Regions from separate parts of the Pseudomonas sp. MC6 genome, predicted to be linked through region 1. Evidence: predicted binding sites of a transcription regulator. Region 1 holds the regulator's gene; each other region holds the start of a gene.
The links. Region 1 encodes sigma-54, which starts transcription at its own class of promoters, with help from an activator protein. Its sites were predicted from a motif close to ANTGGCATNNANNTTGCTNT; they were not measured.
Positions count from the first base shown of each region.

Region 2: the regulator sigma-54 is predicted to act here: its motif matches at 4,543-4,562, upstream of ACOYXE_RS13600 (circularly permuted type 2 ATP-grasp protein).
Region 3: the regulator sigma-54 is predicted to act here: its motif matches at 2,713-2,732, upstream of ACOYXE_RS13320 (CmpA/NrtA family ABC transporter substrate-binding protein).
Region 4: the regulator sigma-54 is predicted to act here: its motif matches at 3,391-3,410, upstream of ACOYXE_RS27095 (pilin).

Region 1 is NZ_CP186504.1:4,015,182-4,022,447, forward strand. Features, by position in the region: gene ACOYXE_RS18075 (KpsF/GutQ family sugar-phosphate isomerase) at 1-682, shown strand, start outside; gene ACOYXE_RS18080 (KdsC family phosphatase) at 682-1,206, shown strand; gene lptC (LPS export ABC transporter periplasmic protein LptC) at 1,215-1,787, shown strand; gene lptA (lipopolysaccharide transport periplasmic protein LptA) at 1,774-2,319, shown strand; gene lptB (LPS export ABC transporter ATP-binding protein) at 2,319-3,044, shown strand; gene ACOYXE_RS18100 (RNA polymerase factor sigma-54) at 3,232-4,725, shown strand; gene hpf (ribosome hibernation-promoting factor, HPF/YfiA family) at 4,799-5,107, shown strand; gene ptsN (PTS IIA-like nitrogen regulatory protein PtsN) at 5,119-5,583, shown strand; gene rapZ (RNase adapter RapZ) at 5,586-6,443, shown strand; gene ACOYXE_RS18120 (HPr family phosphocarrier protein) at 6,459-6,734, shown strand; gene ACOYXE_RS18125 (ZIP family metal transporter) at 6,826-7,266, opposite strand, start outside.
Region 2 is NZ_CP186504.1:3,058,416-3,065,681, forward strand. Features, by position in the region: gene ACOYXE_RS13585 (c-type cytochrome) at 404-1,225, shown strand; gene ACOYXE_RS13590 (transglutaminase family protein) at 1,338-2,141, opposite strand; gene ACOYXE_RS13595 (alpha-E domain-containing protein) at 2,138-3,088, opposite strand; gene ACOYXE_RS13600 (circularly permuted type 2 ATP-grasp protein) at 3,101-4,510, opposite strand; gene ACOYXE_RS13605 (ribonuclease E inhibitor RraB) at 4,998-5,345, opposite strand; gene ACOYXE_RS13610 (hypothetical protein) at 5,555-5,788, opposite strand; gene speE (polyamine aminopropyltransferase) at 5,961-6,836, opposite strand; gene ACOYXE_RS13620 (PLDc N-terminal domain-containing protein) at 7,076-7,266, opposite strand, start outside.
Region 3 is NZ_CP186504.1:2,993,067-3,000,332, forward strand. Features, by position in the region: gene rlmKL (bifunctional 23S rRNA (guanine(2069)-N(7))-methyltransferase RlmK/23S rRNA (guanine(2445)-N(2))-methyltransferase RlmL) at 1-670, opposite strand, end outside; gene rmf (ribosome modulation factor) at 1,203-1,418, shown strand; gene ACOYXE_RS13315 (quinone-dependent dihydroorotate dehydrogenase) at 1,605-2,624, opposite strand; gene ACOYXE_RS13320 (CmpA/NrtA family ABC transporter substrate-binding protein) at 2,848-4,059, shown strand; gene ACOYXE_RS13325 (ANTAR domain-containing response regulator) at 4,075-4,650, shown strand; gene ACOYXE_RS13330 (nitrate/nitrite transporter) at 5,085-6,296, shown strand; gene ACOYXE_RS13335 (protein kinase domain-containing protein) at 6,304-7,266, shown strand, end outside.
Region 4 is NZ_CP186504.1:6,016,162-6,023,427, forward strand. Features, by position in the region: gene ACOYXE_RS27080 (prepilin peptidase) at 1-309, opposite strand, end outside; gene ACOYXE_RS27085 (type II secretion system F family protein) at 311-1,528, opposite strand; gene pilB (type IV-A pilus assembly ATPase PilB) at 1,531-3,231, opposite strand; gene ACOYXE_RS27095 (pilin) at 3,457-3,879, shown strand; gene ACOYXE_RS27100 (BON domain-containing protein) at 4,177-4,533, shown strand; gene ACOYXE_RS27105 (DUF2845 domain-containing protein) at 4,805-5,101, opposite strand; gene ACOYXE_RS27110 (DUF748 domain-containing protein) at 5,101-7,266, opposite strand, start outside.

The DNA of each region.
Region 1 (7,266 bases):
GTCGAACTCCGGCTCGACCAATGAAATCGTTACCCTGCTGCCGCTGATCAAACGCCTGGGCATCCAGCTCATCAGCGTCACCGGCAACCCGCAATCGCCGCTGGCCAAGGCTGCCGAGGTCAATCTCAACGTTCACGTCGAGCATGAAGCCTGTCCGCTTAACCTGGCCCCGACCTCCTCGACCACCGCAGCGCTGGTCATGGGTGACGCGCTGGCTGTAGCACTGCTGGAAGCACGCGGTTTCACCGCCGAAGATTTCGCGTTCTCACACCCGGGTGGTGCTCTTGGTCGTCGCCTGTTGCTGAAGGTGGAAAACGTCATGCACGCCGGGCAGGAATTGCCGCAAGTACAACGCGGCACGTTGCTCAAAGACGCATTGATGGAAATGACTCGTAAAGGTCTGGGCATGACCGTCATCCTTGAAACTGACGGTAAACTGGCTGGAATCTTCACTGACGGCGACTTGCGCCGCACGCTGGATCGCAGTATCGACATTCGCAGCGCCACCATCGACCAGGTAATGACGGCCCACGGCAAGACTGCACGGCCAGAGATGCTGGCCGCCGAAGCCCTGAAAATCATGGAAGATCACCGAATCAACGCACTGGTTGTTGTGGACGAAGAGGATCGCCCGGTCGGCGCCTTCAACCTCTCCGATCTGCTGCGCGCAGGAGTCATGTAATGAGTAACGATCTGCTGCAACGCGGCAAAGCGATCAAACTGGCGGTTTTCGACGTCGACGGCGTCCTCACCGACGGGCGCCTGTATTTCCTTGAAGACGGCAGCGAATTCAAGACCTTCAATACCCTCGACGGACAAGGCATCAAAATGCTGATGAACGCTGGCGTGCAGACCGCTATCATCAGCGGCCGCAAGACCCCGGTGGTCGAGCGTCGAGCGAAAAATCTGGGGATTCCCCACCTGTTTCAGGGCCGTGAAGACAAATTGGTTGTTCTCGACGGTCTTCTTGAGCAACTGGGCCTAAGCTACGAAGAGGTCGCCTATCTGGGCGATGACCTGCCCGACCTGCCGGTGATCCGCCGCGTTGGCCTGGGCATGGCGGTGGCCAACGCTGCCGATTTCGTCCGCGAACACGCCCATGGTGTAACCCGAGCCCGTGGTGGCGAAGGTGCCGCCCGCGAATTCTGCGAATTGATCCTGCGCGCCCAGGGCCGCCTTGATGCGGCCAATGCCGCGTACCTGTGAGCCAAACCATGTTCAGCAAAAAATTTCGCAACTTCCTGCTGTTCGGCTGCATCGCGGCGATATTCGCCGCGGTTGGCTACTGGAACATCAGCCCGGAACGCTTCCTCGACAAGCCACCGGTCACCTCGGTCGAAACACCTATCGACTGGTATGCAACCAACACGCATACCCTGCAATATTTGCCGGACGGCAAAGTGCAGTACGAAATGACTTCCGACAAGGCCGAGCACGTCAAGGCTACCGATGTCACCCTGGTCACAAAGCCGGACCTGAACATGTATCGCGGCACCGACTTCCCTTGGCACGTGACCAGCGAACGCGGCGAAGTGAACTCGGGCGGTACCGAAGTTGAACTGATCGATTCGGTACGCGTACAGCGCACCGATGAGAAAAAACGCGGCACTCTGATCACCAGCACCCGCATGACCGTGTTCCCGCAGCAAGAATATGCGCAGACCGAGCAACCCGTTAGAATCGAGGGTGCTGGCGGTGTATCGACTGGCGTCGGAATGAAAGCGTACCTGAAGGAAAGCAGGATACACCTGCAATCGAACGTAAGAGGACAGTATGAGGCTCGTTAAAACCCTCCCTATTTTGCTCAGTCTGGGCGCAGCACTGGGAAGCGTGAGCGCCTGGGCTCTGCCGAACGATCAGCAGCAACCTATCCGCATTCAGGCCGACGACGCCCAACTGGATGACAAGAACGGCATCGCCACCTATAAAGGTGATGTGATCATTACCCAGGGTTCGATGATCGTTAAAGGCAACACGGTGACCATCACCCGTACGCCGGCTGGCGATATCGACGTCGTGACGTCGGTGGGCAACCTCGCCTACTTCGAACAGCTGCAGACTCAAGGTGATGCCAAGCCTGTACAGGGCTGGGGCGTAACGATCCAGTACCACGCTGCGCAAAACCGCGTCGTGCTGATCGACAAGGCCAAGGTGGTCGACAAGGACAACAACACGACGCAAGGCGAGAAAATCGTCTATGACACCGTGAAGAAACTGGCCAGCGCCGGTCGCGCTACCGGCAGCAAGGTCACCGAAGCGCGTCCGCGCATCGATATGGTGATCCAGCCGAAGAAGAAAACCGACGAGAAAACCCAGTAATGGCAACTCTGAAAGCTCAGCACCTGGCCAAGGCCTATAAAAGCCGCCAGGTCGTGCGTGATGTCAGCCTGTCGATCGACAGCGGCCAGATCGTCGGCCTGCTCGGCCCGAACGGCGCCGGCAAGACGACCTGCTTCTACATGATCGTCGGCCTGGTACAGGCCGATCAGGGCCGCGTGCTGATCGATGATCTGGACGTCAGCCACCAGCCGATGCACGGTCGTGCCAAGGCCGGGATCGGCTATCTGCCGCAAGAAGCGTCGATCTTCCGCAAACTGTCGGTGGCCGACAACATCATGGCCATACTCGAGACCCGCCAGGAGCTCGACAAGGCCGGCCGTCGCAAAGAGCTGGAAAGCCTGCTGCAGGAATTCCACATCAGTCACATCCGCGACAACCTCGGCATGAGCCTGTCCGGTGGTGAACGCCGCCGGGTGGAGATCGCTCGCGCGCTGGCAACGGCACCGAAATTCATCCTGCTCGACGAACCGTTCGCCGGTGTCGATCCGATCTCGGTCGGCGATATCAAGCAGATCATCCACCACCTCAAGGCCAAGGGCATCGGTGTACTGATCACCGACCACAACGTCCGTGAGACGCTGGACATCTGCGAAACCGCTTACATCGTCAACGACGGTCAGTTGATTGCCGAGGGCGATGCAGAAACCATCCTGGCCAACGATCTGGTCAAGGAAGTGTATCTGGGCCACGAGTTCCGCCTGTAAGCGCAACAGTGCCCGGTGCGCCGCCCGGGCGCTGTATCGATTCAAGCAGGATTTAATACGCTTTAATTGTTACAGCGCTCTAGGCAAACACTTCAGTTTCAGGCATATAATTTGCTTAAGTTTGGCGCTTCGGCGCCCTGTAGTGGATGGCGCATAGCGCCGGCGAATAAGGTGTTAAGCCCCTGCCATGAAACCATCGCTAGTCTTGAGAATGGGCCAGCAGCTGACGATGACACCGCAGCTGCAACAGGCCATCCGTCTGCTCCAATTGTCGACCCTGGATCTGCAACAGGAAATCCAGGAGGCGCTGGAATCCAATCCGATGCTCGAACGCCAGGAAGAAGGCGAAGACTTCGACAATTCCGACCCCATGGCCGACAACGCCGAACAGAAGCCCAACACCGAGATCCAGGAACCCTCCTATCAGGAAACCGCCCCGACGGTCGACAATCTCGAGGACGGCGAATGGAACGAGCGTATTCCCAACGAACTTCCGGTCGACACCGCCTGGGAGGACGTCTACCAGACCAGTGCCAGCAGCCTGCCCAGCAGCGATGATGACGAGTGGGACTTCACCACCCGCACTTCCGCCGGCGAGAGCTTGCAAAGCCACCTGCTGTGGCAACTGAACCTTGCACCGATGTCCGACACCGATCGCCTGATCGCGGTCACCCTGATCGACTGCATCAACAATCAGGGCTACCTCGACGAAACTCTCGAAGAGATCCTCGAGGCGTTCGACCCGGAACTGGACATCGAACTGGACGAAATCGAAGCCGTCCTGCACCGCATTCAACAATTTGAACCAGCCGGTATCGGCGCCCGCAACCTCGGCGAATGCCTGCTGCTGCAATTGCGCCAGTTGCCTGCCAAGACCCCGTGGCTGGCGGAAGCGAAACGTCTGGTCACCGACTACATTGACCTGCTCGGCGGCCGCGACTACAGCCAGTTGATGCGCCGCATGAAGCTCAAGGAAGACGAGCTGCGCCAGGTCATCGAGTTGGTGCAGAGCCTTAATCCACGCCCGGGTTCGCAAATCGAATCCACCGAAGCCGAGTACGTCGTCCCTGACGTTATCGTACGCAAGGATAACGAACGCTGGCTGGTCGAGCTCAATCAGGAGTCGGTGCCACGCCTGCGCGTCAACGCCCAGTACGCCGGTTTCGTCCGTCGTGCCGACACCAGCGCCGACAACACCTTCATGCGCAATCAGTTGCAGGAAGCTCGCTGGTTCATCAAGAGCCTGCAGAGCCGCAACGAAACCCTGATGAAAGTAGCCACCCAGATCGTCGAGCATCAGCGCGGTTTTCTGGAGTACGGCGACGAAGCCATGAAGCCGTTGGTCCTGCACGATATCGCTGAGGCGGTCGGCATGCACGAATCGACAATTTCCCGGGTGACCACGCAAAAATTCATGCATACCCCACGCGGTATTTATGAACTGAAATACTTTTTCTCCAGCCACGTCAGCACCTCCGAAGGCGGCGAATGCTCGTCCACGGCGATCCGCGCGATCATCAAAAAACTGGTTGCCGCGGAAAATCAGAAAAAGCCGTTGAGTGACAGCAAGATCGCTGGTTTACTGGAGGCACAAGGCATTCAGGTGGCTCGCCGCACCGTCGCCAAGTACCGCGAATCCCTCGGGATCGCGCCTTCGAGCGAACGCAAGCGGTTGATGTAAGCCACGTTACAGCGTTCCAGTGGCAGGCTATCCAGCCTGCCGCTTTATGCACTGGCAACGAAGGAGAAGCTGTATGCAAGTCAACATCAGTGGACACCAACTGGAAGTGACCGAACCTCTGCGCGACTACATCAATGAGAAACTTCAACGATTAGAGCGCCATTTCGACAAGATCACCAACGTGCAAGTCACGATGTGCGTCGAAAAGCTTAAGCAGAAAATCGAAGCCACCTTGCATATCCCCGGCAGTGAAGTGGTCGCCAACGCAGAACATACCGATATGTATGCCGCGATCGACGCCTTGACCGACAAGCTGGATAAACAACTCAAAAAGCATAAGGAAAAGACCCAGAGCCTGCTCCAGGGCGCGACCGGTCGATAACCCCCCATTCCATGATCCGACTTGAAAGTATCCTGACCCCCGGCCGTTCCCTCGTGAACGTGCCGGGTGGCAGTAAAAAGAAAGCCCTCGAACAAATTGCCAACCTGATCGCCCGCGAAGTGCCGGCTCTGGAGATGCAAGATGTCTTCGAGGCGTTGATTGCCCGTGAAAAACTCGGTTCCACCGGTTTTGGCAACGGCATCGCCATTCCTCACTGCCGTCTCAAGGGTTGCGAAGCGCCTATCAGTGCGCTGATGCACCTTGAAGCACCTATTGATTTCGACGCCATCGACGGTGCGCCGGTTGACCTGCTGTTCGTATTGCTGGTCCCGGAAGCCGCCACCGATGCGCATCTGGAGTTGCTACGTCAGATCGCCAGCATGCTGGATCGTAAGGAAGTGCGCGAAAAGCTGCGTAGCGCACCGAGTAGCGAAGCCTTGTATCAGGTCGTCCTGAGCGAGCAGAACGGGCATTAATCATGCGTTTGATCATCGTCAGCGGCCGCTCCGGCTCGGGTAAAAGTACGGCTCTGGATGTCCTTGAGGACAACGGCTATTACTGCATCGACAACCTGCCCGCAGGCTTGCTGCCGGAACTGGCCGAACGTGCGCTGATTCATACTGAGCTGGCGCAACCGCTGGTGGCCGTGTCGATCGATGCGCGTAACCTGCCGAGTCATCTGACGCGCTTTCCCGAGCTGCTCGAAGATGTCCGCGCCAAGCACATCCAGTGCGATGTCCTGTATCTGGACGCCGACGAAGAAACCCTGCTCAAGCGTTTCTCCGAAACCCGCCGTCGCCACCCGCTGAGCAACGCCAATCGCTCGCTGGCCGAGGCGATCCAGGATGAAACCGCCCTGCTCGGCCCGATTGCCGACCTCGCGGACCTGAAGATCAACACCACCAATCTGAACCTGTATCAGCTGCGCGACTCGATCAAGCTGCGCCTGCTGAACCAGCCGGAGCCGGGCACGGCGTTTCTGGTGGAGTCATTCGGCTTCAAACGCGGCATGCCGGTAGACGCGGATCTGGTATTCGATGTGCGCTGCCTGCCCAATCCGTACTGGAAGCCGGAGCTGCGTGCGCAATCGGGTCTCGATGCGCCGGTGGCGGAATATCTGGCGGCGCAGCCGGAGGTCGAAGAAATGTTCCAGGACATTTTCGCCTACCTGCACAAGTGGCTGCCGCGCTTCGCTGCGAGCAACCGCGCCTACGTCACCATTGCCATTGGCTGCACCGGCGGACATCACCGCTCCGTCTACCTGACTGAACGACTGGGTCAGGCCCTGCAGAAAACCCTGAAGAACGTCCAGGTTCGCCACCGCGACCTCACTTAAAGGATTCACACCGCGATGCCTGCTCTGGAAATCGAAATCATCAACAAGCTGGGCCTGCATGCCCGCGCATCGGCCAAGTTCGTCGGGGTGGCTGGGCAGTATCCGGATTGCACGATCAGGGTGGGCCGCACGCCAGAGACTACGGTCGATGGCAAAAGCATCATGGCGATGATGATGCTGGCGGCTGGCAAGGGCACAAAGATTTATTTGAGTACTGAAGGGCATCAGGAACAGGAAGCGCTGGATGCGCTGGTGGCGTTGATCAACAACTACTTCGATGAAGGCGGCTGACAGCCAAAATCAAAAGATCGCAGCCTGCGGCAGCTCCTACACTGAACGCATTCCAATGTAGGAGCTGCCGCAGGCTGCGATCTTTTGATCGTCAACCTAATGCGGTATCCATCACCATCATCAGACAAAACCCGATCAACAGGCCAAGGCTGGCCAGTTTGTCATGACCATGGCGCCGTGACTCCGGGATGACCTCGTGGGTCACCACCAACAACATCGCCCCCGCCGCCAGTGCCAGACCTAATGGCAGCAGCACCTGCGCCAGACCTACCAGCCACGCACACAGCAACGCAAACACCGGCTCGACCAGACCTGACGCCGCGCCGATCAGGAACGCCTTGACCCGCGACATTCCTGCCCCGGCCAATACCAGCGCAATCACCAGACCTTCCGGCACATCCTGCAGGGCAATGCCCATGGCCAGGCTGTCCGCATCCGGCATGCCGCCGCCAGCAGACACGCCGACAGCCATGCCTTCCGGAATGTTATGGGCAATGATGGCGAACACGAACAACCAGATCCGTGGAGGAAT
Region 2 (7,266 bases), 960 kb from region 1:
TGGCAATACGCCTCATGCTTTTTTAATCGCGATTTTCAGTAACTCCATATGAAATGGATCTAAGGCAAGCGTGACGCGGGCCCTAAGGTAGTACATGTACGTCAGGGTCGTCGGGTTTTGCCGAGGCCTACGTTCTTCAACAGGAAGTGCAGCGCTCGCCGTCATGGATATGCAGGCAAGCATCAGGAAATAACAATAAAGGCGGTCAAGCCATGTTCAAACAACCGAAAGTTCGTCAAGCAGGGCTCATTCTTTTCGCCACGACGCTGTTGTTGATTTTGCCGAATCTGACCAAGGTCATCGGCTGAATCGAGCGGCAGGTGCTGTTTATCGCCACTGAAAATGTGACTGGCCCGCTACCCGGGCCAGCGTGGCTGTGCCAACCTTGGCGCACTCCCACGACATGGACGGCGATCATTTGAAAGCGCTCATTGTGTTCGGGGCCATGCTGCTGAGCATGCCCTTGTCTGCCGCTCAGTTGAACTTACAACTGGGTACAAACAGCCGCACCTGGCAGACCGAGGAATTGCTCAAGCATCCTCAAGTGCAAACCCTCACGATCAAAAACGATGTGTCCTATAAAAAGGACATGACCTATCGCGTCGTGCCTGTGGCTGCGCTGCTGACCGGGATAAAACCGCAAGATCATCTGCAAGCGGTGGCACTGGACGGGTTTGCTGCAGAACTGGCCGCTGCGCCACTGCTTAACCGCGACGGCGCACGGGCCTGGCTGGCCATCGAAGATCCGGCGCAGCCGTGGCCAGCACTGTCGGAAGGCAAGCACAGCGCCGGGCCGTTCTATCTGGTCTGGAGCGATCCGCAAGCCGGCAATATCAGCCCGGAGCAATGGCCATTCCAGGTCGCGAGCATCAAGCGCATGGCACCAGTGGCCGAGCGCTTTCCTGCCCTGCTACCGGATTCTGCGTTGAAAGCGGATGACCCTGTGAACCTGGGATTTGCGCTGTTTCAGAAAAACTGTCTGGCGTGTCACCGGTTGAACGGTGCGGGGGATGCGCAGTTCGGGCCGGATCTGAATATTCCGTATAACCCGACCGAGTACTTCGGCGCGGATTTCCTCAAGCGTTACATTCGTGATCCGCAGAGTTTGCGTCAGTGGCCGCAGGCGAAGATGCCGGGGTTTTCGGTAGAGGTGTTGCCGGAGGGGGATCTGGAAATGCTTGTGGGGTATCTCCAGCACATGGCCGGACGCAAAGTTAAGCCCTGAGCACATTTCCTTGTAGGAGTGAGCCTGCTCGCGATAGCGGTGTATCAGTCAGCACATTTGTAACTGACAGACCGCTATCGCGAGCAGGCTCGCTCCCACAGGAGTACGGCGTTTACTGTTGTTGTACGGAGATGACTGGCGTCGGCGAGACAAATACCTTCGCGTGCATCTGCTCACACCCGCCGCCCCGGCGCATGCCGCGCACCGGGCAGGCATCCAGATAATCCAGACCCACCGCCAGTTTCAAGTGCCGCTCCGGCCGCGCCAGTTGATTGGTCACGTCAAAGCTGTACCAGGCGTCATCCAGCCATGCTTCTGCCCAGGCGTGGCTGGCGAGATGTTCGCAATCCTCGCTGTACAAGTACCCCGACACATAACGCGACGGAATCCCGAGACTACGTGCACAAGCCAGAAACGCGTGAGCATGATCCTGGCAAACACCCGCACGCCCGGCGAAGGCCTCAGCGGCGCTGGTATCGACCTCGGTGGATCCCGGCGTGTAAGTCATGTGTTGATTCAAACCGTGCATAAGATCAATCAGCGCGGTGCGATCCCGCCGTTGCTTGCAGGACCTCTCGGCAAACGCGCGCAAGGCCTCGTCCGCCTCGGTCAAGCGAGTAAAGCGCAGGAACGGCAGCGCCGACTGGCTCTCATGCTCGGCCTCGCGCAGTTCGTCGATATCAACCTGCCCGCGCGCGCCGATGATGATCGCTTCGTGCGGTTCATCCATGGTCAGCACATGCAGGATATTGCCGAACGGATCGAGTTGCGCACGCACCGGGCGCGGCAGGTCGAGCTGCCAGCTCAACACGTGCTGACGCTCGCTGTCGTGGGGTGTCAGCCGCAGGTACTGGATGCTCGCCCGCACCTGATCTTCGTAGTGATAGGTGGTTTCGTGGCTTATGGAAAGTCTCATGCAGCCTCCAGGTATGAACTGTGAATGGCGTTACCCAACTGGCGCACCAGCGGGATGAATTCGGTCAGCCAGGCGTGCAGGCCTTCCTCGAGAATTTCGTTGATGCCGGTGTAACGCAGGCGCGCGTCCATCTCTGCCGCCAGACGTTGCGCCGGACGACCGTTGGCACCGGGCAGTTGCGCGAGGATCTGATCAATCTCTTCGGTGCAGGCACGCAGTGAGCGCGGTACATCGGCGCGCAACAGCAGCAACTCGGCGACGTGACGGGCGCCGGGCGCATCGCGGTAGATTTCGGTGTAGGCCTCAAAGGAAGACAACGCACGCAGCAAGGCACTCCACTGATAATAGGCGTGGGCAGTGCCGTCGCTGACCGCTTCGGCCTGATCACCGGCCATTTCATAACGGGCATCGAGCAGTCGCAAGGTGTTGTCCGCGCGCTCGATAAACGTCCCGAGACGAATGAAACGAAACGCATCGTTGCGCATGATCGTGCCGTACGACGCACCACGGAACAGGTGTGAACGTTCCTTGATCCACTCGCAGAAACGGCTCATTCCATAGCGACTGAGACCCTGTTCGGCGATCCCGCGAATCTCCAACCATGTCGAATTGATGTTCTCCCACATATCCGCCGTGATGCGCCCACGCACCGCATGGGCGCTGGCCCGCGCCGCGCCGAGGCAGCTGTAAATGCTCGCCGGGTTGGCGGCGTCGAGGGCAAAAAAGTGCAGCAGGCGTTCGGCATGCAGCGCGCCGTGACGCTCCAGATAATCGTCGAGGGTGCCAGTGATGAGCAGCGGCATGGCGAGTTCGTGCAGACCGTCACCACGGCCGTCCTGCGGCATCAGCGACAGCGAATAACTGATGTCGAGCATCCGTGCGAGGTTTTCCGCCCGCTCCAGGTAACGCGACATCCAATACAGATCCGAGGCAGTTCTACTTAACATGGCAAGCTTCCTTCAATCCTCGACCACCCAGGTGTCCTTGGTTCCGCCGCCCTGGGAGGAATTCACCACCAGGGAGCCTTCGCGCAGTGCCACACGGGTCAAACCGCCAGGCACCACGCGGGTTTCGCGCCCGGACAAGACAAATGGACGCAAGTCGATATGGCGCGGGGCGATGCCGTTTTCGACAAAGGTCGGACAGGTCGACAGCGACAGCGTCGGTTGCGCGATGTATGCGTGCGGCTTGGCTTTGATGCGCTCGCGGAAGGCGTCGATTTCGGCCTTCGTCGATGCTGGCCCCACCAACATCCCGTAACCACCCGAGCCTTGGGTTTCCTTGACCACCAGATCTGGAAGATTGGCCAGGACATGGGAAAGTTCAGACGGGTTGCGGCATTGCCAGGTCGGCACGTTCTTCAGGATCGGTTCTTCGTCGAGGTAAAAACGGATCATGTCGGTGACAAACGGATACACCGATTTGTCGTCCGCCACGCCGGTACCGATGGCGTTGGCCAGCACCACGTTGCCCGAGCGATAGGACGACAGCAGCCCCGGCACACCAAGCATCGAATCAGGATTGAACGCCAGTGGATCGAGGAACGCATCGTCGAGGCGGCGGTAGATCACGTCCACCGCTTTCGGGCCGTCAGTGGTGCGCATGAAAACCTTGTCGTCACGCACGAACAGATCCGCACCCTCGACCAGCTCCACGCCCATTTCCCGCGCCAAAAAAGCGTGCTCGAAGAACGCACTATTGAAGCGCCCCGGCGTCAGCACCACCACGCTTGGGTCATCGATCGGACTTGAGCTTTTCAGGGTATCGAGCAACAGGTTCGGGTAGTGATCGATCGGCGCAATGCGCTGGGCGGCGAACAGCTCCGGGAACAGGCGCATCATCATCTTGCGGTCTTCGAGCATGTAGCTAACGCCGCTCGGCGTGCGCAGGTTGTCTTCGAGCACGTAATACGTGCCGTCGCCATCACGCACCAGATCGACGCCGGAGATGTGCGAATAGATATCGCGGTGCAGATCCAGGCCTTGCATCGCCAACTGGTATTGCTCGTTGGCCAGCACCTGTTCGGCGGGAATGATCCCGGCCTTGATGATGCGCTGCTCGTGATAGAGGTCGGCGAGAAACATGTTCAACGCTTTGACGCGCTGGATGCAGCCGCGCTCGACGATCCGCCATTCACTGGCAGGGATGCTGCGCGGAATGGTGTCGAAAGGAATCAGGCGCTCGGTGCCCTGCTCGTCGCCGTAGAGCGTGAAGGTAATGCCGGCGCGATGGAACAGCAGATCGGCCTCGCGTCGCCGTTGAGCCAGCAGTTCGTCAGGCGTGTCGGCCAGCCAGCGGGCGAACTCCCGATAATGCGGGCGAACCTGGCCGCCGGCATCGTACATCTCATCAAAATAGGTGCGGATCATGCCGTACTCCTTGTCACCCGGACATACAGGCCTTCGCAAGGCCCGTGCCATCGGCATAAACGCTTTGATTTCAATCGGTTGGAAATACACGCCGCAGGCACCGCACCATTCCTGTGCGGCAAATGCCCCAACCGGATTGCCCCCGCTTCATTGCGACGCACTGCATCGCCTATCACCAGCATAGTCAGAGTTGATTTCACTGCCCGGCGCTGCCTGCGGATAATCCGCGCATTCGCTGCAAAACTTCCGCGTGCACAGCGCCGCGAAGTCGCCAGCTCAACTGATCTGGACTGCCCTCGCAGCCCGCCCCGCTGTAACCCTGACCGGTTTCCTCTCCTTGTCGGTCTTCCCTTTTAGCCACCCTCTCCGGTGGCTCTTTTTTGCCTCGGTTTCTTGTTTCAGGGTTTTGCCACGGCGCTTTGCGTACGCCGGAAACGACAACGGCCAACCCGAAGGTCAGCCGTTGTTCAACCATTGAAATCAGAGATCAGTTCAAACGGTGGCGATTGCGCACCTCCTGCTTCACGCCCCAGCCTTCGATGATGCCGCCCAAAGGTTCAACCACGGCAGAGAATCCCTGCTCGAAGTCGCCGATATCGTCATACGTCGCGTACATCACTTTGCTCAATTCCAGCGCCCACGCACCGTCATCACGCACGCTGACCTGAGCATTGATGGATTCACCGCGAAATTTGCCTGCCGCCCTGCGCGCCCGCTCCTCGTCCGGGAAAATTGCGTAGAACTCGATGGGATGGAATCGGGAAAAATCGAAACCGCCTTCTTTCATGCGGCGCAGAACATTGCTGCTGATGTCTTCTTGATAGGCTGTGCTCATGAATCGTCCCCCTCGCATAGATGGATAGACTTTCCGTATTCCCGCCCCGGGCCTCTGGCCAAAGTACTACGGCAACGTGGTTGCACGCGGGAACAAGCATGTAGCTGACAAGACCAGACCTTAGCGATCCGTTCGCTGATCTCGCTTGCAGAGTAGCCCCAAGTTAGAGCCGCTGCCAAGGCCTGGTGTGAAAGGTGTCAGGAAGAATGTCAGACGGGAGTAATGCTGCGGATTTCGATGCTGTTCTGGGTTTTCAGGTTTTTCACGCCCGCATCGGCGGTGCGCCCTTCCAGATCGTTCAGGTCCAGTTCGGCGGCGACGGGCAGAAGCCGTGCCTTGATCAATCGAGCGGCCTCATCGTCGCTGGGGCATTCCGCGCGCTCGAACACCTCATCGACAATTTCACCATGATCGTCCACGAAAGTGACTTTCCACTTTTGCATCGGTGCCTCCTCGATCAAACCCGCAAATGGGCTTACACCTATCTCGACTGTGTACGCCGAAAGTTGGTTCAAAAGGATTACAGCGGGCAAAGATGAAAAAAACGACATCTATCGTGGGGGGCAAACAAATGTGGGAGCGAGCCGGCTCCCACAGGGGAGTTGCAGTGTTCTTTTAGTCGTTGCTTGGCTTGTTGATCGCCTGCAGCACGTATTGCGGCAAGGCGAAGGCGCCGATGTGGATTTCCGGGTTGTAGTAGCGGGTAACGATGCCGCTGCCGATGAAGCGCTGTTGCAGGGTTTCACGGCTGAGCTTGCGGTAGGCCGGGTTGGTCGAGCCCCACGCAAATGTCATCGAGCCGCCGATGTAGGTCGGTACGGCCGCCTGATAGAAGTGCCAGTCCGGGAACAGGCTGTTGAGGCGACCGGCGGTGGTTTTCACTTCGTCGATCTGCATGAACGGCGTGCCGTTCTGGGTCACGAGGATGCCGCCCTCGTTCAGGCAGCGGTGGCAGGCCTGATAGAAGTTTTCCGAGAACAGCACTTCGCCCGGGCCGATCGGGTCGGTGGAATCCGAGATGATCACGTCGAATTTTTCCGTGGTGGTGGCGACGAAACGCATGCCGTCGTCGATCACCAGGTTCAGACGTGGATCGTCGTAGGCGCCGCTGGAGTGGTTCGGCAGGAACTCTTTGCACATGTCGACCACGGTGCCGTCGATCTCGACCATGGTGATGTGCTCGACACCGGCGTGCTTGGCCACTTCGCGCAACATGCCGCCGTCACCGCCACCGATGATCAGCACGCGCTTGGCACTGCCGTGAGCGAGGATCGGCACGTGGGTGAGCATTTCGTGGTAGATGAATTCGTCGGCTTCGGTGGTCTGGATCACGCCGTCCAGCGCCATGACACGGCCCATACGCGGGTTCTGGAAGATCACCAGGTGCTGGTGTTCGGTGCGCACTTCGTGCAGCAGTTTTTCCATGCGAAAACGCTGGCCGTAGCCTTCGTAGAGGGTTTCCAGGTACTCGCTGGTTTTGGTGACGGTCATGGTCAAGTGCTCCGATGAATGCGCGGGCGCCAATCGTGGGGACGATTGCCCGGGAAAGGCGCGCATTCTACGTTGCCGAAGATGACAGGTCGAACCTCACTTCATCGGCAAACCATAATCCCTTGTAGGAGTGAGCCTGCTCGCGATAGCGGTTTTTCAGTCACTGACTCATTGACTGGAAAATAGCTATCGCGAGCAGGCTCACTCCTACAGGGTATTGCGGTGTTCTCGGGATCGGGTCAGATCCGCACGTTGCCGCGCGGCCCGGCGATCGCCCAGATGATCAGGCCCAGCACTGGCAGGAGGATGATCAGCAACACCCAGACGATTTTCATCCCGGTGGTCGCGCCGCTTTTCAGCACATTGATGATGGCCCAGATGTCGAGGGCAAGGATGATCAGGCCAATCAGACCGTTGAACGTGGAACCCA
Region 3 (7,266 bases), 1.0 Mb from region 1:
TCGGCGCCATGTCGGCGGCAATCATGCCGGCTTCGACGAGGAACGTACCAACACCGCACATCGGGTCAGCCAGTGCGCCGCCTTCGGCAGCAATGCGTGGCCAGCCGGAACGGATCAGGATGGCTGCCGCGAGGTTTTCCTTCAGCGGTGCCGCACCTTGCTGCAAGCGATAGCCGCGCTGGTGCAGGCTGTGGCCGGAGAGGTCGAGGGAGAGAATCGCTTCGCCGCGATCCAGACGCAGGTGAATGCGCAGATCCGGGTTGAGCTTGTCGATCGACGGACGGTCGCCCTGTGGGGTGCGCAGTTTGTCGACGATGGCGTCTTTGACTTTCAGGGCACCGAAGTGGGTGTTGTCGATGCCTGAGCCGTGGCCGCTGAATTCAACGGCCAAGGTACCGTCGCTGAGCATGTGATCCTGCCACTCGATGTCGAGCACGCCGTGGTAGAGGTCTTCAGCGTCTTTCATCGGAAAACGCTTGAGCACCAGCAACACACGGTTGGCCAGACGCGACCAGAGGCACAGGCGATAAGCGGTTTCCATGGTCGCCATGCCACGCACGGCGGAAGTGTGCTCGCGCGCTTCTTCAAGGCCAAGCCCGACGGCTTCCTCGATGAGCAGGCCTTCAAGGCCTTTAGGGCAAGTGAGGAAGAGTTCGAAACGGTCGGACATGGTATTTCCAGAGCCTTTGGCTAGTGAATCGGCAACGCATTGCCGATCCGGTTTTCAATCAGGCGCTTTTCTAAAAGAACGCCCGTGTGGCACGAAGGTGTGCCGTTCCATCCCCGCTGCTCGGGTTAAAAGAGCTTAGATGCCGGGACAGATAAAAAAGTTGATGCAACAAAAAGTCTTAAAGCGACCCTTCGTCGCTTTATACCCCAGCGCAAACGTGGGTCATTCTCACTAAAGAATTAACCCCATCATCCAGCGCGGGGCCGATCATACCGGGGTTTGCTGAAAAACCGTGCATGAAACCCGTCGTTACTTATGGCTGTAGCACTAATTTCGTTACGTCCTTATGACAAAACGATCATTCCCTCGGTGTGACTCATTGGTTAGAACTGAACACAGGTTGACGTCGCAACGGCGTCAACACCTTGGCTCGCCACGCCGGCAGCGAGCCGCACCATGGCAGGTTTCTTCTGCCAGACCTCAGTTGAGGTCAACGCGACACAAAACAGTCAACAAGTGAGGGAAACACCCTATGAGAAGACTTAAGCGTGATCCGTTGGAAAGAGCATTTTTGCGCGGATATCAATATGGCGTTGGTGGCAAATCCCGTGAGCTTTGCCCATTTACTCTACCGTCGGTACGTCAAGCCTGGATTAACGGCTGGCGAGAAGGACGCGGCGACAACTGGGACGGTATGACCGGCACTGCGGGAATCCACAGACTCAACGAACTTCACGCCGTCGGCTGACACAGGGCATTTATTCCGACACGACAATCTGAATTTGTAACGACTTACCATGCACGTCCTTCCCGGACGGCGGGCTGCGGCCCAGGGGCTCCTTCGAGGAGCCCTTTTTTATGCCTGTCTGGCTGACACACATTTCGTGTAGGAGCTGCCGAAGGCTCCTACATTGGCCAGGTCAGCCTAGGGGGATCAGCGTAGGGCGGCGATCGCGTCGACCGATTCGCGAATCAGCGCCGGGCCTTTATAGATGAAGCCGGAGTAGATCTGCACCAGGCTCGCACCGGCGGTGATCTTCTCGGCCGCATGCTTGCCTTCAGTAATCCCGCCCGCGGCAATGATCGGCAAACGCCCAGCCAGCTCACCGGCCAGCACCTTCACCGTATTGGTACTCTTCTCCCGCACCGGCGCGCCCGACAAACCGCCCGCCTCGTCGCCATGCTCCATGCCTTCAACACCAACCCGGCTGAGGGTGGTGTTGGTCGCGATCACCGCGTCCATGCCGGTTTCGATCAACGCTTGAGCCACCTGCGCGGTTTCTTCATCGGTCATGTCCGGCGCGATCTTGATCGCCAACGGCACATGTTTGCCATGACGCAACGCCAGTTCAGCGCGGCGCGTGGCCAGATCCGCGAGCAATTGCTTGAGCGAATCACCGAACTGCAGGCTGCGCAGGCCCGGGGTATTTGGCGAGCTGACGTTGACCGTCACATAGCTGGCGTGGGCGTAGACCTTGTCCAGGCAGATCAGGTAATCGTCGACCGCACGTTCAACCGGAGTATCGAAGTTCTTGCCGATGTTGATGCCCAGCACACCTTTGTATTTCGCCACTGCCACCCGCGCCAGCAGGTTATCGACACCGAGGTTGTTGAAGCCCATGCGATTGATAATCGCCTCGGCTTCCGGCAAGCGAAAAATCCGTGGTTTCGGGTTGCCCGGCTGCGGGCGCGGAGTCACGGTGCCGATTTCGACAAAACCGAAACCAAGTTGCGCGAAGCCATCAATGGCCGCGCCGTTCTTGTCCAGACCGGCGGCCAGACCCACCGGGTTCGGGAATTCGAGGCCCATGACCGTCACCGGTTTCTTCGCCGGCGCCTTGCACAGCAAGCCGTTGAGGCCCAAACGCCCACCCGCGCCGATCAGATCCAGCGACAGATCGTGGGAGGTTTCCGGGGAAAGTTTGAACAACAGCTGACGGGCCAGGGTGTACATGGGCGGCGATGACTCGGGCGGCGAAAAGAGGCGGCGATTATAGCCGGGCATCGACCTGCGGCGCGAGGCGCACGCGCAAATCGCTGTCACTGGCATATGCCTTGCACCCTCCTTGCCATCAGCGCGCAAGGCCAATGACGGCACGCGGGCAAGGACAATGGCGTCGTCCCGGGTTTTGCCTGCGCAAAGTCCGCGGCGGCGCTTTTTTTCGAGGTGGCGGTGTATGAATGAACCTTCGGTAGGGCCACTGGCCTGGGTCAATGGCAGCGATGCCCCGGAAAAGACTGCAATCAACCTCGGTTTCATGGCGTTGAGCGACTGCGCATCGGTTGTCGTTGCTGCCACACAGGGCTTTGCCCAGCCTTACGGCCTAACGCTGAACCTGAAGCGCCAGGCCTCCTGGGCGAATCTGCGCGACAAACTGGTCAGCGGCGAACTGGATGCCGCGCACAGTCTGTATGGCCTGATTTACGCCGTGCACCTGGGCATCGGCGGCGTCGCCCCGACCGATATGGCCGTGCTGATGGGCCTGAACCAGAACGGTCAGAGCCTCAACCTCTCCCACGGTCTCCAGAACCTTGGCGTGACCAGTCCTGAAGCGCTGGACCGCCACGTGCACCAAAGCCGCGCAAAACTCACCTTCGCCCAGACCTTTCCCACCGGCACTCATGCCATGTGGCTGTATTACTGGCTGGCGAGTCAGGGCATTCATCCATTGCAGGACGTCGACAGCGTCGTCGTGCCGCCGCCGCAAATGGTCGCGCACCTGCAAGCCGGGCGCATCGACGGTTTTTGTGTCGGCGAGCCTTGGGCGGCCAGTGCGGTGCAGCAGGATCTCGGTTTCACCTTGGCCACCAGCCAGACCATCTGGCCCGATCACCCGGAAAAAGTCCTTGGTTGCACCCGTGAATTTGTCGAGCAATACCCGAACACTGCACGGGCGTTAGTGATGGCGATTCTTGAGGCCAGCCGCTTCATCGAAGAAAGCCCGGAGAATCGCCGTAGCACCGCGCAATTGCTCAGCGCTCCGGAATATCTGGACGCGCCGCTTTCGTGCATCGAGCCGCGTTTTCTCGGTGATTATGCCGATGGACTCGGCAATCGCTGGCAGGATCCACACGCGCTGCGTTTTCACGGCAACGGCGAGGTGAATCTGCCCTATCTGTCGGACGGTATGTGGTTCATGACCCAGTTCCGCCGCTGGGGCCTGCTGCGTGAGGATCCGGATTACCTCGCCGTCGCCCGTCAGGTCCAGCAAATGGATATCTACCGCGATGCTGCGACGGCAGTCGGCGTAGCGGCGTGGGGCACAGACATGCGCAGCAGCCAGTTGCTCGACGGCAAAGTCTGGGACGGCAGCGATCCCGCCGGCTACGCGCGCAGTTTCAAGCTGCACGCGTTGAACGACGACGCCCCCCTTCTCGCCCGCCGCTGACAGGAGACCGCGAACATGTTGCGCATTCTGTTGATCAACGACACAGCGAAAAAAGTCGGTCGCCTGAAAGCTGCGTTGACCGAGGCCGGTTTCGAGGTGATCGACGAGTCCGGCCTGACCATCGACCTGCCCGCACGCGTCGAAACGGTGCGCCCGGACGTGATTCTGATCGATACCGAGTCACCGAGCCGCGATGTCATGGAGCAAGTGGTGCTGGTCAGCCGCGACCAGCCACGGCCAATCGTGATGTTTACCGATGAACATGATCCGGGGGTGATGCGCCAGGCGATCAAGTCAGGGGTCAGTGCTTACATCGTCGAAGGCATTCACGCCCAGCGTCTGCAGCCAATTCTGGATGTGGCGATGGCGCGTTTCGAGAGTGATCAGGCCTTGCGTGCGCAGTTGCAGGCGCGTGATCAGCAATTGGCTGAGCGCAAGCGTATTGAGCTGGCCAAGGGTTTGTTGATGAAGATGAAGGATTGCAATGAGGAAGAGGCTTACACCCTGATGCGGCGGCAGGCGATGAGTCGGCAGCAGAAGCTGATTCAGGTGGCGGAGCAGATTATTGCGATGAGTGAGTTGCTTGGCTGAGGTGTTCTCACCGCTGAAAAGCCCCTCACCCTAGCCCTCTCCCAGAGGGAGAGGGGACTGATTGGGGGATGGCGCAGTAATACTGCCGACCTGAACGATTTTCGGTGAATCCATATTCGACTCCGTGTTTCAGGTCGATGTTTTGCGCAAGACACCTCGGTCAGTCCCCTCTCCCTCTGGGAGAGGGCTAGGGTGAGGGGCTTTTGATCTTTCAGCTGTTGGCACAAATCTCGCTACGTAAAACGCACAGGTAACCAACGGCGGTTGCCCCACCCACGACAAAGACGTCGCTCACCCGTTCGCCCAACCGGCGCATCAGGTAGCGGCGTTTTTGCGTTTTGGCCCCACAGCTCGGGGCCGGTGGTGCGGCCGTGGCGGCGCTCCACCTGCTGTTGCATGACTCCTTTCGAGACTCTTTTCAGCTGAGGTGCGCGATGAATTCAAGCTTCTGGAAATCCGGCCACACCCCGACCCTGTTCGCGGCCTTCCTCTATTTCGACCTGAGCTTCATGGTCTGGTACCTGCTCGGCCCGCTGGCGGTGCAGATTGCCGCCGACCTGCACCTGACCACGCAACAACGCGGCCTCGTCGTCGCCACACCGATCCTCGCCGGCGCCGTACTGCGCTTCGTGATGGGCATGCTCGCCGATCGACTGTCGCCGAAAACCGCCGGGCTGATCGGCCAGGTCATCGTCATCTGCGCATTGTTCGGCGCCTGGAAAATCGGCATTCACAGTTACGAACAGGCGCTGATACTCGGCCTGTTTCTTGGTATGGCCGGCGCGTCGTTTGCCGTCGCCCTGCCCTTGGCCTCGCAATGGTATCCACCACAGCATCAAGGCAAAGCCATGGGTATCGCCGGTGCGGGCAACTCCGGCACCGTGTTCGCCGCGCTGCTGGCACCGGTGCTCGCCGCCGCGTTCGGCTGGAGCAATGTCTTCGGTTTCGCTTTGATTCCGCTGATCCTGACTCTGGTGCTGTTCGCCTGGCTGGCAAAAAATGCGCCTGAGCGGCCGAAAGCCAAAGCCATGACCGACTACTTCAAAGCCTTGGGCGACCGCGACAGCTGGTGGTTCATGTTTTTCTACAGCGTCACCTTCGGCGGCTTCATCGGCTTGGCCAGCGCCCTGCCCGGCTACTTCAACGATCAATACGGGCTGAGCCCGGTGACCGCTGGCTACTACACCGCAGCCTGCGTGTTCGGCGGCAGTTTGATGCGGCCATTGGGTGGCGCCCTGGCTGACCGTTTCGGTGGCATCCGCACCTTGCTGGCGATGTACACCGTCGCTGCTGTCTGTATCGCTGCTGTCGGCTTCAACCTGCCAAGTTCCTATGCGGCGCTGGCACTTTTCGTCTGCACCATGCTCGGTCTGGGCGCCGGCAACGGCGCCGTTTTCCAACTGGTACCGCAGCGTTTTCGTCTGGAGATCGGCGTGATGACCGGACTGATCGGCATGGCCGGCGGCATCGGCGGTTTTGCCTTGGCCGCCGGCATGGGCGCGATCAAACAGAGCACCGGCAGCTATCAACTGGCCCTGTGGTTGTTCGCCAGTCTCGGCGTGTTGGCATGGTTTGGCCTGCACGGCGTCAAGCGTCGCTGGAGAACCACCTGGGGTTCGGCGGCAGTGACGGCGGCGCGGGTCTGAAGCATCGATGGCCCTGCAACTGAGTTTCGCCGAAGCCAGCGCCACCGGCCCGCGCGCAGAGAATCAGGACGCTTTGCGCCTGGTCACGCCCGCTCCGGCGTTGGCGGCGAGCAAAGGTTTTCTGTTCGCCATCGCCGACGGCGTCAGTCAGTGTGCCGATGGCGGACTGGCTGCGCGTTCGACCTTGCAGGCCCTGGCGCTCGACTACTACGCCACGCCGGAAACCTGGAGCGTGGCGCAGGCACTGGATCGCCTGCTGCTCGCGCAAAACCGCTGGTTGCAGGCCAACGGTGGTGGGCAACCGTTGCTCACCACGGTCAGTGCTTTGGTCATGCGCGGTCGGCGTTTTACCCTCGCGCACGTCGGAGATTGCCGGGTGTATCGCTGGCACTACGATAGTTTGCAGCGGATCTCGGAGGATCATGTCTGGGATCAGCCGGGCATGCAGCATGTGCTCAAACGCGCGCTGGGGCTGGATCAGCATCTGGTGCTGGATTTTCTCGATGGCGAACTGCGTGAAGGCGAAAGCTTTGTGCTGCTCAGCGATGGTGTCTGGTCGACACTCGGCGATACCGCCATTGCGGCGATTCTGCGTGATCAGCCGGATCTGCACAGCGCCGCGCAGACGCTGGTCAACGCCGCGCATCTTGCGGGGAGCCAGGACAATGCCAGTGCTTTGCTGGTGCGGGTGGATGCTTTGGGTGAGGCAAATATCGGCGATGCACTGATTCATTTGCAGCAATGGCCACTGCCGCCACCGTTGAAACCCGGTCAGTCGTTCGAAGGCTGGCAAGTGCTGGACATTGTCGCTCAGAGCCAGCAATCGCTGCTGTATCGGATTGTCGATGAGCAAGGTCAGATGTGGTTGCTGAAAACCCTGCCGTCGCGCAGCGCCGATGATCCTCACGCCGGGCAGGCGCTGCTGTCCGAGGAATGGTTCCTGAAACGCGTGGCCGGCCGGCATTTTCCT
Region 4 (7,266 bases), 2.0 Mb from region 1:
CGGTGCGGTACACGCAGAGCAGCGCCCGCGCAGCCACAGGTAACTCAACAGGGGAATGTTTTCCCACGGGCGAATCCGGTGGGCGCAATGCGGACATTCGGAGTGCGGCAGCATCAGGTTGTAAGTGGGCAGCGGCGTTTCACCAGGCAAACCGAGCACATCGTGGGCCTGCTGGCGCCAGTCGCGCTCGAGCATTTTCGGCAGACGCCAGATCAGCACGTTGAGGAAGCTGCCGACCACCAGACCCAGCAGCAGGGCGGTGAAGACAAAGGCCAGCGGATACAGGGCGAACAGTTCTTCGATAGGCATGTCAGATCGCTGAGCCAAGTTGGAAGATCGGCAAATACATGGCCACCACCAGCCCACCGACGATTACCCCCAGCACCACCATGATAAATGGCTCCATAAGGCTGGTGAGGTTGTCGACCATGTTATCCACTTCCTCTTCGTAAAACCCCGCGACCTTGTCGAGCATCTCATCCAGCGCGCCGGACTCTTCGCCGATCGCGGTCATTTGCACGGCCATGTTGGGAAAGACCCCGGTGCTGCGCATCGAAAAATTCAGCTGCATGCCGGTCGAGACGTCCTGACGAATCCGCAGCACAGCACGCTTGAACACCACGTTGCCGGTGGCGCCGGCCACCGAGTCGAGCGCTTCCACCAGCGGCACACCGGCAGCGAATGTGGTCGACAGGGTTCGAGCGAATCGCGCCACGGCGGATTTGTACATCAGCGTGCCCACCAAGGGCAGTTTCAATAGCCAGGTGTCTTTGCGATCGCGTAATGCCTGAGATGTTTTCAGTGCATGGCGAGTACCAAAGATCGTCACGACCAGCGCGCCGAGAATCGCCCACCACCATTGCTGCATGAATTCCGACAGACTGATCACCATCAGCGTGAAGGCCGGCAGCTCTGCGCCGAAACCGGAAAACACCGACTGAAACTGCGGCACCACTTTAACCAGCAGTATTCCGGTCACGACTGCTGCCACCAGCACCACGGCGGTGGGGTAGGTCATGGCTTTTTTGATCTTGGCCTTGAGCCGTTCGCTTTTTTCCTTATAGGTCGCGACCCGTTCCAGCAACGTGTCGAGTGCGCCGGACTGCTCGCCGGCGTCGACCAGATTGCAATACAACTCGTCGAAATACTGCGGCTTCTTGCGCAGGGCTGTGGCGAAGCTGTTACCGGCCGCGACCTCCTGCTTCACCTCGTCCACCAGTTTGCGCATGGCCGGGTTTTCAAAGCCTTCGCCAATGATGTCGAACGACTGCAGCAGCGGCACACCAGCCTTCATCATGGTCGCCATCTGCCGGGTGAACAGAGCAATGTCCTGGGCTTTGATGCGTTTGCCAAAGCTCAACAACGACGCGGTCTTCTTGCGTACTTTGCCGGGATTGATCCCCTGTTTACGCAGTTGTGCCTTGATCAGTGCAGGGTTCTGTCCACTTAATTCGCCAGTGACTTTGCTGCCTTTCCTGTCCGTGCCTTCCCAGGCATAAATGCTGATTTTCGCTGCCTTGACCGCCATGTTCAGTCCTTGGTGACCCGGTTGATTTCTTCAAGGCTGGTGATGCCTTGCATGGCCTTGTGCAGCCCGGAGGTGCGCAGGTCGTCGAAGCCGTCGCGGCGCATTTGAATGTCGATTTCCAGCGAGTTGCCTTCGGCCATGATCAAGCGTTGCAGCTCCGGTGTGTTTTTCACCACTTCATAAATCCCCACCCGTCCCTTGTAACCGCCGTTGCAGTGATCGCAACCGACCGGCTCGTAGATCGTGAAATGACCGATGCGTTCCTCGGGGAAGCCTTCCTTGATCAAAGTTTCGCGTGGGATCTCGATGGGCTTCTTGCAGTGGCTGCACAGTTTGCGCGCCAGGCGCTGGGCGATGATCAGACTGACCGACGTGGCGATGTTGAAACCGGGAATGCCCATGTTATGCAGGCGCGTCAGAGTTTCCGCGGCGCTGTTGGTATGCAGGGTCGAGAGCACCAGGTGACCGGTCTGCGCAGCCTTGATCGCGATCTCGGCGGTTTCCAGATCGCGGATCTCGCCGACCATGATCACGTCCGGGTCCTGGCGCAGAAACGAGCGCAGCGCCTGAGCAAAGTCGAGTCCTTGTTTGGGATTGACGTTGACCTGGTTGATGCCTTCCATGTTGATTTCCACCGGGTCTTCAGCGGTGGAGATGTTGATGTCGACGGTGTTGAGGATATTCAGGCCGGTGTACAGCGACACGGTTTTACCCGATCCGGTGGGCCCGGTGACCAGAATCATGCCCTGTGGCTGCTTGAGCGCGGCCATGTACAGGTCTTTCTGCTCTGGTTCATAGCCAAGGGCGTCGATGCCGATCTGCGCACTGGACGGGTCGAGGATCCGGATCACCACTTTCTCGCCCCACAGGGTCGGCAAGGTGTTGACGCGGAAATCGATCGACTTGCTCTTCGACAGACGCATCTTGATCCGCCCGTCCTGCGGTTTGCGCCGTTCCGAGATATCGAGGCTGGCCATGACTTTCAGGCGTGCGGCGATGCGCCCGGCCAGTTGAACCGGTGGCTTGGCCACCTCGCGCAGGATGCCGTCGGTGCGCACCCGCACCCGGTAGTTCTTCTCGTAAGGTTCGAAGTGCAAGTCGGATGAGCCGCTCTTGATCGCGTCTAGCAGCATCTTGTGAACGAAACGCACCACCGGCGCATCGTCGGCATCGAGGCCACCGATGGCCTCCTGTTTGCTGTCGTCGATTGATTCGACATCGAGGCCATCGAGATCGACATCGGCCATGTCTTCCAGGCCACTGGTGTGGGTGTCGAAGAACTTCTCGATGGCATCGGTGAGCTTGTCGTCCTCGACCAGAATGGCTTCGGTGCTCAGCCCGGTACTGAACTGAATGTCGTTGATCGCTTGATGATTGCTCGGGTCGGAAATCCCCACGAACAGCTTGTTGCCGCGTCGCCACAAAGGCAGGGCGTGATGCTGGCGTACGAGTTTTTCGCTGACCAGGCCTTTGGGCTGGGTTTCCTTGTCCAGACAGTTGAGATCGAGGAACGCCATGCCGAAGTGCTCGGAAGCGATCTCGGCGACCTGTGAGCTTTTCACCAGTTTGTTCTGCACCAGATAGCTGACCAGCGACAGGCGATTGCGCTGGGCCTGTTGCCAGGCTTGCTGGGCGCCTTTTTCCGTGAGCAGTTCGGCCTGCACCAATTGTTTGGCCAGACCGCTCAGAGCGATGTCATTCATGGGGATCCCGCACGCTTGCAGTTCATGACTTATAGCCTAGTCAAGTGACAGCGCCAAACACGCCCGGTGCAGGTGACAAAAATTGTCAGATAGTGCGGTTGCGGGTTGTAGGAAAAGGCGTTGTAGGGGGTTCGCGCCCAACGGGCTGGGCTTGGAGGCGTTGGCATGGCCTATGCTGCGTCCCTTGCAGATCATGAGATTTCGACTCATGCATGGAGCGTGTCTATGAAAAAACAACAAGGTTTTACTCTGATCGAACTGCTGATCGTGGTGGCGATCATCGGGATTCTGGCGACCATCGCCTTGCCGCAGTATTCCAAGTATCAGGCGCGGTCGAAGGTAACGGCGGGGCTGGCGGAGATCAGTGCGCTGAAGGTGCCGTTTGAAGACACCATCAATCAAGGAACCAATCCGACACTGGCCATCGTGAAGGGCGATGCGGCGACCTCGACATCCAATTGCGCGCTGACGGCCTCCGGTACTGCCGCCGATGGTGCGGGAACAATCGTTTGTACGATCGCCAACGCGCCAGCTCCTGTGCTGGGTAAAACAATCACTCTGACACGTACCGCCACCACTGGGTGGGCGTGTACTACAAACGTGTCGCCGGATTACTCGCCTAAAGGCTGCACCGCCAGTGGTACATAACTGGGTTGTGTGCTGACCAGAATGCCCCGCAATGCGGGGCATTTTTCATTGCGCAGCCGTTCACAAAAGCTTCAATAATTTCAGCGTCTTAGGAACTTTCCAAAAAACCGCAAGTTGCATGCGAATATTGTCCGGCTCATGCAAATTGCATGATTTCGAAAATTCGTGATAAGTATAACTTGTTGATTTATAAAGAAATTATATAGCTGCAAAAGTTGGCACAGCGTTCGCAACTACCTTGGTAACCCTGCTGACAAGACAACCAGCAGACTTTCCAGAAAAACAGGAGTTACTCGTATGAAGAAGTTCGCTATCACTGCCGCTGCTGCTACCGCGCTGACCCTGACCATGGCTTCCGGTGCATTCGCACAATCCACTCAGGCTACCCAGGCTCCAATGACTCTGGCTGCCGGTGAAGTCACCCAGGCTAAAGAAGCTACTTCTGACACTTGGATCACCACCAAAGTCAAAGCTGACTTGGTCACCGAAAAAGGCATTCCAGGCACTGACATCAAAGTAGAAACCAACAAAGGCGTTGTATCGCTGTCGTCGACTACTGCTGTAACTGAATCGCAGAAAGACGTTGCTGTTGCGATCGCCAAGAAAATCAAAGGCGTCAAAGCGGTCTCCGCTGACGGCCTGAAAGCCGAGTAAGGCATGACTTCTCGCCTGGACCGGGAGAAGGCGCGACAGACGGGCCGAGCAATACGTCTGCCGCAACTTTAGAGTTCATGCGAACGGTCACACGGATGTGACCATTACAGGCCCCGCCACTTGTGTCGGGGCCTGTTCTATTTCAGAGACAACACAAAACAAATGTAGGAGTGAGCCTGCTCGCGATAGCGGTGTGTCAGTCCGCAATTTGATTAGCTGACAGACCGCTATCGCGAGCAGGCTCACTCCTACAGGGGGAATCGGTGTCGGGTCAGTTACCGCGTTTGCTGTTGATCTGGCGCAGGCGATTGCCTTCGAAGCGCAGGTATTGAAACATGCCGTTACTTGGGCCGTAGGTCCATTCCTCGACCTGAAACTCCTCGCGGCGATTGGCGCTGCGCTTGTAGCCGAGCAAATCGCGACTGACCGGCTCACCGCACTTTTGCAGGACTTCGCTTGAGCGGTCGCCAAGGCTGATCAACTGACTGCCGCAGCGCAGGGTATCGGACGCCGAGGCGTGACTGGCCGCGAACGTCATTGCGATCAAGGCCAGCCACTGCGGTTTCATCACTCGGCATCCAGATGCATTTGCGTTACTACGCGGCCATCGCTCTCGGCTTCACCCAGATTGGCGTCGATGAAGTACACGCGGTCGTCTGCCAGTTGGCCTTTATCAACCAGATAATCCTTGATGCTGCTGGCACGGTCCTGACCCAATTGGCGCAGCAACACATCGCTGCCACTCCAGAACTGGATCACCCCTTCGCGCATCTTCGCCGTGCGTTCTTCCTTGCCCAGATCCTTCCATTCGGCCGGCGGCTGGGTTTTCAGGCGGGTGCGGTAAATGCCCTCGAGCAGTGGACCTTTCTCGCTGTCGGGCACTTGCAGCAGCGACGCCTGAGCCGGGACTTTATCGCCACGACGCTGGAGCATCTTGTAGTAGTTGTACTGGTATTCACGTTCCAGACGCTGCTCGGCGAGCAACGGGCCGTCACTGCTTTTGGCGGCCGTGCCTTCGATCTCCAGACGCAGTGCCGGACGCTCCTTCAGCGCCTGAGACAGTTTGATCAGCGCCGCTTCGGCATCCTTGCTCAACTCGCTGGAACCCGGAGCAAACGACACGGTGCCAAGGTCTTGCGAACTGCCACCACTGATCAGGCCGCCAATCATCTTGAATGGCGCGGCGGCGGCTTTGACGATCAGGTTGCGCAGGGTCTGCCAGACAATCGGCATCACGCTGAACTGCGGGTTGTTCAAGTCGCCGGTCACCGGCAATTCGATGGAGATCTTGCCGTCGACATCCTTGAGCAAGGCAATCGCCAATTTCAGCGGCAGGCTCACGGCATCCGGGCTGTCGACTTTTTCGCCGAGCTGCAATTGCTCGACCACCACTTTGTTTTCGGCTTTGAGCTGGCCCTTGGTGATCAGGTAATGCAGGTCGAGGTTGAGCCGGCCTTTGCGGATGCGGTACCCGGCGAATTTGCCGGAGTAGGGCGTCAACGTGGTCAGCTCGACGCGTTTGAAACTGGTAGCGATGTCGAGGCTGGCCATCGGGTCGAACGGATTCACCGCGCCCTTGATGGTCACCGGTGCATAGCGGTCGACCTTGCCTTTGATGTCGACGCTGGCCGGTTTCGCCTGACGGCTGTCGATGGTGCCGATCTGGCCGTTGAGCTGCTGCACGGCGGTGGCGAAGTTCGGCGTCAGGCTGAAGTCGGCGAAGTTGGCCGAGCCGTCGTTGATGGCGATGCTGCCAATGTGAATGCCCAGCGGTTTTTCGTTGCTGGCCGGTTTCGCCGCTGTGGTTTTGGTGCCGCTGTCGGCGGGCTGCGGAATCAGCAGATCGTCAATGTTGGTGGTGCGATCATCGTTGATCATGAACCGCACATAAGGCTGGAACAGGTTGACCTTGTCGATCGACAGGCTGTCGCCGTGTTGATAATTCAGGCCTTCGACGACCACCTGCTGCCACTTGAGGAAGTCGCGGGTTTTCAGAGTGTCGAGGGTGTGCAGTTGATCGATCTGCGCCCGTCCGGTGACGCTGAGCGCCAGCGGTTCGGTGCTTTTCAGATTGACCTTCAGATCACTGCCGAGCATGCCGCTGCGCAGTTCCAGGCGAATGAACGGGTTGATGTAGGACTGTGCGACGCGCAGGTCGATGTCCTGGGTTTTCACATTGAGCTGGGCGTTGACCGGGGCGAGATTGACGGTGCCGTCGGCCGTGATCTTGCCTTGCTTGCCCACGCCGCTATCGAGCTTGAGCTGGAAGGGCGAACCGTTGAGGCTGTCGAAGTCTTGCAGGTCGACGTTCAGCGGGGTGATATCCAGTGCCACCGCAGGTGTTGCCGAACGGTCGGCCAGATGCACGGTGTAGTTACGCAATTGCACGTCTTTGAGCAGCACCTGCCAAGGCTTGCTCGGCGCAGTGGGTTCAGCTTTTGGCGAGTCGGCAGCGGCCGGCGTGTCTGCCGGTTCTGCGGCGGCTTTGGCGGCGGGTTTCGACGGTTGGCTGGCGAACAGTTTCTGCCAGTCCAGTTGTCCGTCGGCTTCAAGGGCTGCCCAGGTTTCCAGTTTGTTGCTGCGGATCTTGCCGACCACGACTTGTTGCTTGGCCAGATCCACCGAGGTTTCGCTGACGTCGAGGCGTTCGAGTTTCGCCAGTGGCCGTCCGTCCGGGGCTTTGATGGCAAACGGCGCGATGCTCACCGCCACGTTGTTCAACTGCAGTTCGGT